Regions from separate parts of the Saccharomonospora glauca K62 genome, predicted to be linked through region 1. Evidence: riboswitches for the same ligand, from Rfam matches in the RefSeq annotation. Region 1 holds a riboswitch; the other holds the start of a gene.
The links. Region 1 has a riboswitch for S-adenosylmethionine ahead of SACGLDRAFT_RS17550 (methionine ABC transporter ATP-binding protein). Riboswitches for the same ligand answer to the same signal wherever they lie in the genome.
Positions count from the first base shown of each region.

Region 2: linked by a shared signal. The riboswitch ahead of thrC (threonine synthase) and the one ahead of SACGLDRAFT_RS17550 (methionine ABC transporter ATP-binding protein) in region 1 are both predicted to bind S-adenosylmethionine.

Region 1 covers NZ_CM001484.1:3,764,692-3,770,051, forward strand. The annotation lists gene SACGLDRAFT_RS17540 (ABC-F family ATP-binding cassette domain-containing protein) at 1-202, opposite strand, end outside; gene SACGLDRAFT_RS17545 (4-(cytidine 5'-diphospho)-2-C-methyl-D-erythritol kinase) at 226-1,152, opposite strand; gene SACGLDRAFT_RS17550 (methionine ABC transporter ATP-binding protein) at 1,189-2,193, opposite strand; SAM riboswitch class I at 2,389-2,478, opposite strand; gene rsmA (16S rRNA (adenine(1518)-N(6)/adenine(1519)-N(6))-dimethyltransferase RsmA) at 2,531-3,388, opposite strand; gene SACGLDRAFT_RS17560 (resuscitation-promoting factor) at 3,432-4,847, opposite strand; gene SACGLDRAFT_RS17565 (TatD family hydrolase) at 5,065-5,360, opposite strand, start outside.
Region 2 covers NZ_CM001484.1:1,373,291-1,378,650, reverse strand. The annotation lists gene SACGLDRAFT_RS06620 (class I SAM-dependent methyltransferase) at 1-428, shown strand, start outside; gene SACGLDRAFT_RS06615 (VOC family protein) at 469-852, opposite strand; gene rpsT (30S ribosomal protein S20) at 1,026-1,286, shown strand; gene holA (DNA polymerase III subunit delta) at 1,368-2,348, opposite strand; SAM riboswitch class I at 2,457-2,590, shown strand; gene thrC (threonine synthase) at 2,602-3,864, shown strand; gene SACGLDRAFT_RS06595 (ComEC/Rec2 family competence protein) at 3,758-5,360, opposite strand, start outside.

The DNA.
Region 1 (5,360 bases):
GCAGGTCGCGGGCGCGGCTCACCCGGCCCGAGTCGGGCGGGCTGATCCCGGCCAGCACTTCCAGCAGGGTGGTCTTGCCGCCACCGTTGAGCCCGACGACGCCGATTCGCTCCCCCTCCCCGACGCCGAGGGACACGGCGTCGAGCAGCATCCGCTCACCGTAGGACTTGCTGACCGCTTCGAGGTTGACCAGATTGGCCATCCGCCTGTTACGTCCTTCCGTCGTCACTCGTCGCACACACGGGCGCCCGGTACGGGCCCGTGTGCCACGCGCACCGTGCGACACACCCCCGCACCCGCGAGTTCGGCGGCCACCTTCAGCGCCGAGTCGCCGTCGGTGCACAGGAACGCGCACGTCGGCCCGGAGCCGGACACCACGCCCGCGAGCGCGCCCGCGGTGACCCCGGCACGCAACGTCCGGCGCAGCCCCGGCCGCAGCGACACGGCCGCCGCCTGGAGGTCGTTGCCGAGTAGGAGCGCGAGGCGCCGGGGATCCCCGGAGGCCAGCGCCTCCAGCAACGCCTCCGGCGAGCCGATCCTCGGCGGGTCGCCCACCTCGCGAAGCCGGTCGAGCTCCCCGTAGACCTTCGGGGTCGACAGACCGCGCTGGTCGAACGCGAGCACCCAGTGGAAGGTGTGCCGCGACAGCACCGGCACGAGCTGCTCGCCCCGGCCGGTGCCCAGGGCGGTACCGCCGTACAGGGCGAACGGCACGTCGCTGCCGAGGGTGGCGGCCACCTCCGCCAGCTCGTCGCGGTGCAGGTCGAGGTTCCACAGCGTGGAGCACGCGAGCAGCGCGGCGGCGGCGTCGGCACTACCACCAGCCATGCCGCCGGCCACGGGAATGCCCTTGCGGATCACCACGCGCACCCGGTTCGCCTCGTCCGGTTTGCCGACGTGCTCGGCCAGGGCGCGAACCGCGCGCATCGCCAGGTTGCTGTCGTCGGTGGGAACCAGCTTGGCTCCCTCGCCGGAGACCTCGATCCCGGCGTCGGGGGTCGAAAACACCGTGACCTCGTCGGTCAACGACAGCGCGTGGAACACGGTCGTGAGGTCGTGGTAACCGTCGTCGCGCACATCACCGACCGACAGATGCAGATTGATCTTCGAGGGCACCCGTACGGTCACGGGCGGCGGTACGACGGCAAGCACGCCCACCAGCCTACTTGGCCGTTCGGAACCCCCGGTTCAGGCGGCGACGTCGCGCAGGCCGTACATCGGCGTGCTGACGTACGCGCCGCGTTCGGCGATCCACGCCAACGCGGCGTCAATCCGCTGGCCCGCCACTCCCAGGCGGAAGCGGGCCACCGGGGTGTCGCCGAGCCTGGTCAGGCCGCCGCCGATGGTGGTGAAGTCGACCTCGAAGCGGGCCGCGGCCTCGGGCAGCAGAGCGCCCACCGCGGCGAAGCCGACGAGCACGACGTCCACGGCACGGTCGTAGGAGGACAGGTGCGCCCTCGGCGTGTCGACGCTGGGCAGCAGGGCCTCCGCGATCGGGCTTCCGGGCTTGCCGACGAGACTCAGCAGCGCACCGGACTCGACGACCTTGCCGCGGTCGAGCAAGGCGACCTCGTCGCAGACCCGCCGGGCGATGTCGGCGTCGCGGGAGGTGACGACGACGGTGGCGCCCAGTTCGGCCCTGGCGCGGTCGAGGACGGACAGCACCGCGGCGGTCTCCTCCCCGGCGACGCCGTCGGTGGGGTCGTCGGCCAGCAGCACGGACGGCGCCGTGGCCAGGGCCCTCGCGATGGCCACGCGACGCTGCTGCCCCGGCGTGAGCTCCGACGGCAGCCGCGCGCCCGCCCGCGAGAGCCCGATGACGTCGAGCAGCGTGCCGACCCGGTTGCGCCTGCGGTCGGGCGCAACGCCCATCCGCTCCAGCGGGGCGGCGATGTTGCCCGCGACGGTGCGCTCGGGCCGCAGTCCGGAGTCCACGACCGCGACCTGCCGCTGCGCTCCCCACAGCTTGCGGCCCACGAGCCTGCCGGTGTCCATGCCGTCGTAGCGCACGGTGCCCCGGTCGGGCCGCTCCCGCAGCGCCACACAGCGCGCCAGCGTCGTCTTGCCGGCCCGCGCGGGGCCGACGATGCCGAAGAGCGAGCCCGCGCTCACGGCAAGGTTGACATCGCGCAGTGCCACCACGCGGGAGTCGGCGGAGGCGAACGACTTGCTGACGTTCTCGACAGTGATCACCACAGCTCCAGGCAGCTTGAAAGCGGGCGTCCGCGTGGGACGTCCGAAAGTAGACAGACGGCTAGGGAACCGACGTTGGTCGAAAGGGATAAGGCGCTCAGCGGGAAACGGTGTGGCTACAACAAGCACACACCGTGCGGCGGCCTTGATCGACGACTCGACGCTGCGTCAGGAGCGGCGTGCGATACACAGAATCCTCCATCGGTCCTGGCGTTAGCACCTTCCCCGTCGGGGCGGTTGCTGCGACGTCACTGAGCCAGGTCTCTCGGTCGCTCGGGATGGATGCCCTCACAGTACAGCGGACGCCTCACGCGATGACAAGCATGACGGGGAGAGATCACACTGTCGCCGCAGCGCGGGCGAGTTCGGCGAACATCCCGACCGTGAGTCGCTCACCACGGGTGGCCGGGTCGACACCCGCGCGAGTAAGGATCTCGGCGGCCCGGTCGGCCGACCCCGCCCACGGGGCCAGCGCGGCGCGCAGTGTCTTGCGGCGCTGCGCGAAGGCGGCGTCGACGAGTTCGAACACGGTGTCGCGGGAAACGCCTTCCGGCGGCTCCGTCCGCTCGAAGGCGACCAGCGACGAGTCGACGTTCGGCACCGGCCAGAACACCGACCTGGGGACCGCCGCGACCTTACGGGCCCGCCCGTACCACGCGAGTTTCACGCTGGGCACGCCGTAGACGCGGCTACCGGGCCCCGCGGCCATGCGATCGGCCACCTCGGTCTGGACCATGACGAGCGCGCGACGCAACGACGGCAGCTCGGCGAGCAGGTGCAGCACGACGGGGACGGCCACGTTGTACGGCAGATTCGCCACCAACGCCGTGGGCTTGGCGGGCAGCTCGTCCGCCCGCAGCCGCAGGGCGTCGCGTTCGAGCACGGTGAACCGTTCGACGGCCTCGGGCGCGTGCTCGGCGATCGTGGTGGGCAACTTCGCGGCCAGCACGGGATCGATCTCCACCGCCAGCACGCGCGCACCGGCGTGCAACAAGCCGAGGGTGAGGGAGCCCAGACCGGGGCCGACCTCCACCACGGGCTCGCCCGGTTCCACCTCGGCCAGGTGCACGATGCGGCGCACGGTGTTGGCGTCGTGCACGAAGTTCTGGCTGAGCTTCTTCGTCGGCCGCAGTCCCAGCGCGGCGGCCAACCGACGGATCTCGGAAGCTCCCAGCAGGCCCGGTGTCTCGGTCACCGGGCCAGCCTAAAGTCCTCTCCGGACGACGGGACCACGGGCTTTACTTCGGCAGGCCGAGCTGCGACGAGCAGTGCGGCCAGGCGCCGTAGCCACCTCGGGAGTCCCGCACCCGTTCCGCGATGTCGATCTGCTGCTCGCGCGTGGCCTGGTGCGGGTAGGCCGCGTACTCCGTACCGCCGTAGGCGTCCCAGGTCTGCTTGTTGAACTGCAGCCCGCCGTAGTAGCCGTTGCCGGTGTTGGCGGCCCAGTTCCCGCTCGCCTCGCACTGCGCGAGCGCGTCCCACACGGCGGTGTTGCCGATCTCCGGGACGGTCACCTTGGTGCCGACGCGGACGACCCTCTTCTCCGCCTTCTTGACGACCTTGCTGGACAGCTCCTCGCTGTCGATGACCTTGCCGTTCTTCTTCGTCACGCGGTAGGTGACGAGCTTCTCGCCCGGCTTGCCCTCTTCCTCGACGACCTCCTTGCCCTTCTCAAGGGTGTCGTCGTAGACGATCTCGACCTCGGGCTCGATGGTCTCGGTCTTCTCCACCACCGTGACGCCGGTGCGGCTGACGTGCACCTCGGCGCCGTCGGTGAGCTTGAAGTCGGCGCCCTCCTCGATCTTGTCCTGCTTGCCGAGGTCGAGGCCCAACTCGGCGAGCAGTTCCGCGGCGGTCACGGCGTTCGTGGTGATCTCGCGGGGCTTCTCACCGCCGTCGTAGAGCGTGACGGTCTTCTCGGTCTTGATCTCCAGACGCATGCCCTCGAGGGGCACCTCGCCCGACAGCGGGGCGGAGAACCACGTGCCGCCGGTGTTCAGGTGGTCCAGTCCGAGCTGGGTCAGCGCCTCGCGAACCGTGGTGGCCCGGACCCAAGACTCACGGGACTCGCCGTCGACCACGAGGGTGAGCTGGCGGCCGCGTTCGAGCTTGATGACCCCGCCGTCGCCGACCGGCGCCTGCGGGGACGGTGAGAGGGCGTCGTGGGCACCGACGGTGATGCCGGCGTCCTCCAGCACCTCGCCGACGGTGTCGCCGTAGCTGCGAATGGTCTGCTTCTCACCGTCGACGTCGACCGTGACGCTTTTGTTCATCGCGAGCGCCGCGGCACCGCCGCCGGTGAGGGTGATCATGACCGCGAGGACGGTGCCCCGCAGGAACCGCTTCTTCCACGTCTTGACCGCGCCGACGAAACCGTCCTCGCCCTCGGAGTCGGTCGACTCCTGTCCCTGCTGCTCGTTCTCCGACGGCAGCTCGATGGGCGGGAGCATGGTGGTCTCGGCGTTGATGAGCCTGATGAGCTCGTCGACGTCGACGCCGGCCTCCGCCATGAGGGCTTCGGCGTCGGGGCCGAGGGCGGTCAGCACGTCGTGGGGTGTGACTTCCGGCTCGGGCGAGAAGTCGAGGTTCTCGGCTTCGCTCGGCCAGTCGAGCAGGGCCGTGGAGGCAGCCTTATGCCCGTCTCTATCAGTCACAGGGTCGATCCCTTCACGTAAGTACACCGACTCCCGCAGCCAGCGCCGCCTCCTCGCGCCCCGCAGGACGCGTTCCCCGACGTACACCGACGTGACTGTGGGCCCAGCGGAGTGGTGACCCGTAGCTCACGGTCGGTTCACCACCCAGCACGGTCACGGGACCATAACGAGTGCCGGGGGGTTGCGCAAATACCCCCGGCCCAACTCGTGATCTTCCTCACGACACGCTCGGTAAACTCGCAGGTCCATCCGAGTGAGGGACTCGGAGACTGAACACCCTTTCCGCGTTACGTCGCGCAGCGTCGGCCACGGCCTCCACCGGTTGGTTCCGCAACTCGGCGAGCCCCCTCACCGTGTAGGCCGCGCAGTAGGGTTCGTTGGGCCGCCCCCGGAACGGATGCGGTGTCAGGAACGGGGCATCGGTCTCGACCAACAGCTGCTCGTCGGGTACCAGCCGGGCCGCCTCCTGCAGGGCCTTGGCGTTGCGGAAGGTCACCGTGCCCGCGAACGACA
Region 2 (5,360 bases), 2.1 Mb from region 1:
GGGTCGGGCTCGCGGAGGCGGCCGCCAGGGCTCACCGGGTGATCGGCGTCGACCCCTCGCACGAGATGCTGGAGCTGTGTGCCAGGCGCTGCGCCGACGCCGTCGAGGCGGGCACCGTCGTGCTACGGCACGCCACTGCCGCCCGGACCGGGGTCGATCCCGCCTCCGTCGACGTCGTCTTAAGCGTCAACAACGTGCAGTTGTGGGAGGACCGGCCCGCCGCGTTCGCCGAACTGCACCGCGTCCTCCGCCCCGGTGGGCGGATGGTGCTCTCGGTGCACCAGAAGTGGCTACCGGTGACCCGACACGACCTGGTGGCCGAGGTGGAGGCCGCCGGATTCACCGACACGCAGACGTGGACCTGGCAGCCTCCGGGACCACTGGCGGCGCGGGCGGCACAGCTTCGGACGTACCGGCCTCACCGGTGACCTCACTGGTGAGCCACCGGGAACGTCGTGGCGACCGCCTTCACCGAGGGGCGCGGACGTCGACCCGTAAGGGGTGGTCGGACGGCACCTCCACCAGCACGATCCGCGTACCGTCGGGATCGGACAACCACGCCTCGTCGAGTCCCCACGGTTCACGGCGCGGCTCGCGATCGAGGACGACCCCCTTGTCCCGCAGCTCGGCCACCGTGGCGGCGAGGTCGCGAACCTGCAGCCACAGCGCGACGTCGTCGGTCCGCTCCGCCTCGCCCCGACCGACGATCTCCAGGAAGCCACCGCCGAGGAAGAAGACCGTGCCACCGGGGAACTCGCGGTAGATCGCCAACCCGAGGATGTCCCGGTAGAACGCCGTGGTGATGGCGGGGTCCTTCGGATTCAGCAGAATTCGGCTGCTCAACACGTCCATGTCCCCACGGTCTCACGCCCCCACCGGGGTACGGCATTCCACGGCGTGGTGACGTTGTTAGGCTGTTTAGCTGTTGCCGTGCGGCATTCCGCCGGGGAGGAAACCCGGATCGTCCCTGATCCGGGGCCGTAACAGCGCGGCAACGAACCACCACGAGAGATGAAGGAGCGCGCGTGGCCAACATCAAGTCCCAGATGAAGCGCATCAAGACCAACGAGAAGCGCCGTCTGCGCAACCAGTCGATCAAGTCGTCGGTGAAGACCGCGATCCGCAAGTTCCGCGAGGCCGCCGAGGCCGGGGACAAGGAGAAGGCCGTGGAGCTGCAGCGGGTGGCCGCGCGCAAGCTCGACAAGGCTGTCAGCAAGGGCGTCATCCACAAGAACCAGGCCGCCAACAAGAAGTCGGCGATGGCGCAGCGCGTCAACAAGCTCTGAGGGACCCGCGCCCGACAACCCCCGGCACGAGCTCTCGGCCGGGGGTTTCGTCATGTTCGCCCGCGGTCTACGAGGCCGCGATCACCGCTGGCGTCGGGCGGCCACGATGTCGAGGACGGCGCGTTCGAGGGCGTAGCCCGGATCGGCCGCGGCGCCCTTGACGTCGGCGTTCACCCGCGCGGCCACCCGCATGGCCTTGGCGAGCCCCGCGGAGCTCCAGCCCTTCGACTGGCCCTGCGCCTTGCGGATCTTCCACGGCGGCATGCCGAGCTCGCCCGCCAACTGGTTCGGGTGCCCCCGTCCGGCCGCGGACACCCTGGCTATCGTGCGCACCGCGTCGGCGAGGGCGTCGGCCAACAGTACGTGGGCGACCCCGATCTGCTGAGCCCAGCGCAGTGACTCCAACGCGGCCGCCCCGTCACCGGCCACCGCCTTCTCGGCGACCTGGAACCCCGTCACCTCCGCGCGGCCGCGGTGGTAGCGCCGCACCGCCTCCTCGTCGACCGATCCCCCCGAGTCGGCCACCAGCTGCGCCGCCGCCGACGCCAGCTCCCGCAGATCCGTGCCCACGGCATCGATCAGCGCCACCACACCGGCGGCGTCGATCCGACCGCCGGCCCTCCGGACCTCGTTGCGGACGAACGCCTCCCGCTCGGCGGGCTTGGTGATCTTCGGGCACTCCGTGACGACGGCGCCCGCCTTGCGCAGCGCCGCGGGCAGCGACTTCGCGGCCTTGCTCCGCCCGCCGCCGCTGTGCACCACGATCAGCACGATGCCGTCCGCGGGGTCGGCGACGTAGGACAGCACGGCGTCCGCGTTCTCCTGGCCGATCTCCTGGGCGGAGTCGAGCACGATGACTCGACCCTCGCTGAACAGCGAGGGACTCACCAGTTCGGCGAAGTACGAGGGGGTGAGTTCGCTCACCGGGATGCGAGTCGCGTCGGCCGCCGGGTCGGCCAGGCGGGCGGTGTCGAGTGCTTCCCGGACCGCTCGTTCGACGAGCAGTTCTTCCTCACCGAGCACCAGATGCAGTGGCGGGGGCGTGGTAACTGGACGACTCACGTCTCGATCCTGCCATGTGGGAGCCGGTTCGCAGCACATGGCGCGCGGCGCGCTCCATGCCGTACGCTACGTGTCGTCGCCGCGATCACCGGCGGACCACAACCGAATAGCTCATCCAGAGGGGCAGAGGGACCGGCCCGTTGAAGCCCCGGCAACCGGCGTCAGCCTGTCATCTCGGATTCCGCGAGGTAGCTGACGGCATCGGTGCCAATTCCGCCCCGCGTCAGCGGGAAAGATGAGGAAGGACCTCGCGATGACCGCAATTGCGCCCACATCCTCCCGTCGTGCCGTCGACCTCGGCCCCGCCGTGGAACTCGTGTCGAAGGAGGAGGGCCACCGCCAGCCGTTGGCTCCGGAGTTCGTCTCCCCGCACGACTTCTCTCCGTTGGAGGTCGCCTACGACTTCGGGCGCGTGCGCCGGGAGGACATCGAATCCGGGCCCCGCAACATCTGGCGTTACAAGAAACTGCTTCCCGTTCCGTCGAACGTCGAGGAGATCCCGAACACCGAGCCCGGCTGTACCCGGCTGGTGCGCGCCGACCGACTCGCGAAGGCACTCGGCGTGCGCCGGTTGTGGGTCAAGGACGACACCGGCAACCCAACGCACTCGTTCAAGGACCGGGTGGTGGCCGTGGCGCTGGCCGCGGCCCGCGAGTTCGGCTTCGACACCCTCGCCTGTCCGTCCACCGGCAATCTCGCCAACGCGGTCGCGGCGGCCGCCGCCAGGGCGGGCTGGCAGTCCGTGGTCCTGATCCCCTCGTCACTGGAGCGGGCGAAGGTACTCACGACCGCCGTGTACGACGGCGCCCTGATCGCGGTGGACGGCAACTACGACGACGTCAACCGGCTGGCCACCGAACTCGCCGCCGAGCACGAGAATTGGGCGTTCGTCAACGTCAACGTGCGCCCCTACTACTCGGAGGGCTCCAAGACACTCGCCTTCGAGGTCGCCGAGCAGCTCGGCTGGCGGATTCCGGAGCAGATCGTGGTGCCGATCGCGTCGGGCTCCCAGCTGACCAAAGTAGACAAAGGATTCCGGGAGCTCGGTGAACTCGGTCTGGTGGAAGCGAGTCCGTACCGCGTGTTCGGCGCCCAGGCCACCGGCTGCTCCCCGGTCTCCGCGGCGTTCCGCGACGGACACGACGTGGTGCGCCCGGTGCGACCCGACACCATCGCCCGTTCGCTCGCTATCGGCAACCCCGCCGACGGACCGTACGTCCTCGACACCGTGCGTCGCACGGGCGGAGCCATCGCCGACGTCAGCGACGACGAGATCGTGGCAGGCATCCGGCTGCTGGCCCGCACCGAGGGCATCTTCACCGAGACCGCCGGGGGCGTCACCGTCGCGACCGCGAAGAAGCTCGTCGAGACCGGCAAGCTCGACCCGGACGCCGAGACGGTGCTGCTGATCACCGGAGACGGACTGAAGACCCTCGACGCCCTCGGCGACCGCGTCGGCCCCAAGGCCACCGTGCCGCCGTCGGTGGAGGCCGTGCAGGCCGCGCTCGACGACTGAGTCCTCCGGATCGACACGGCCGTCGTCGCGGCGCCGCACCCCGCGCCACCACGGCGAGTTCACCTTCGTCCAGCACGACGGCCGTGTCGCCCCCGGTGTCGGTTCTGGCCACCAGCGCTCCCGCCTCCGCAAGCGCCCGCAACGTCACGGAACTGGGGTGGCCGTAGGAGTTGTCCGCCCCCACGCTGGTGACCGCGACTCGCGGCGACACCGCCGTAAGGAAGGTCGGAAGCGTGTACCTGCTGCCGTGATGCGGCACCTTGAGGACGTCCGCGCGAAGGTCCTCCCCCGCCGCCAGCAGGTCCGCCTGCGCGGCGAGTTCCACGTCCCCGGTCAGCAGGACCCGGCCCGCTGGTGTCGTGGCACGGAGGACCACCGAGCCGTTGTTGACCGCGGTGCCGTCGGCGTCCTCGGTGGGGGGAGCGACCGGCGCGGTGGGGGCCAGCACGTCGAGCCGGAGTTCGGGCCACGTCAGCCGATCGCCCGCCGTCAGCTCCACCATCGGTACGCCGCGCGCGGTGGTCACGCGGAGCACGTCGTCCCACGCCCAGGCCGGACTGCGCCCCGGGCCCACGGCCACCGCTCCCACGGCACGGCCGTCGAACACCGAGGCCAGCCCACCGACGTGGTCGGCATGCAGATGGGTCAGGACCACCAGCGGCACGCGCTCGACGTCGAGACGATCGAGGCAGCGGTCGAGCAACGCCGGGTCGGGTCCGGTGTCCACGACCACCACCCGCCCCGGTTCTCCCGTGGCCAGCACGAGACCGTCGCCCTGCCCCACGTCGCAGGCGACGAGCACCCAACGGTCGGGTGGCCAACCCGGCGCCCACACCCGCGTGGACACGGTGAGCGCGACCACCACGACCACGACAAGCACGAGCAGCGACCGGGTTCGGCGATACCGCACCCCGCAGACGACCACGGCCACGGCGAGTGCCGCGAGCCCCGCACCCCACCATCCCGACGGCCAGTGCAGCACGGCGCCGGGAATCGCCGCCGCGTGTCGCGCCACGAGGATCAACCACTGCACTCCCGGCCCCACGACGTGCACGACGAGCTCGGCCGCATCGGGCCACCACGGCGCGAGCACCGCGGCCAGCGCGCCCAACACGGTCACCGGAGCCACCACCGGAGCCGCCAACAGGTTCGCGCCGACGGACACCAGGCTCACTTCGCCCGCCATGCCGGCGATGACCGGAGCGGTCACCAGGAACGCCACCGTCGGCACCACCACCGCGTCGGCCACTCCCTCGGGCAGTCCTCGTCGGACCAATGCCCGAGACCAGCGCGGCGCCACCAGCACCAACCCCGCCGTGGCCACCACCGACAGCACGAACCCCATGCTCACGGCCATCTCCGGGTCCGCGAGGCCGAGCACGCACACCGCCGCGGCCAGTGCGGGCAAGGCCGATCCCCGACGTCCCAACACCAAGGCGAGCAGTGCCACCGCGCCCATCACACCGGCGCGCAGGACACTCGGCTCGTAGCCCACG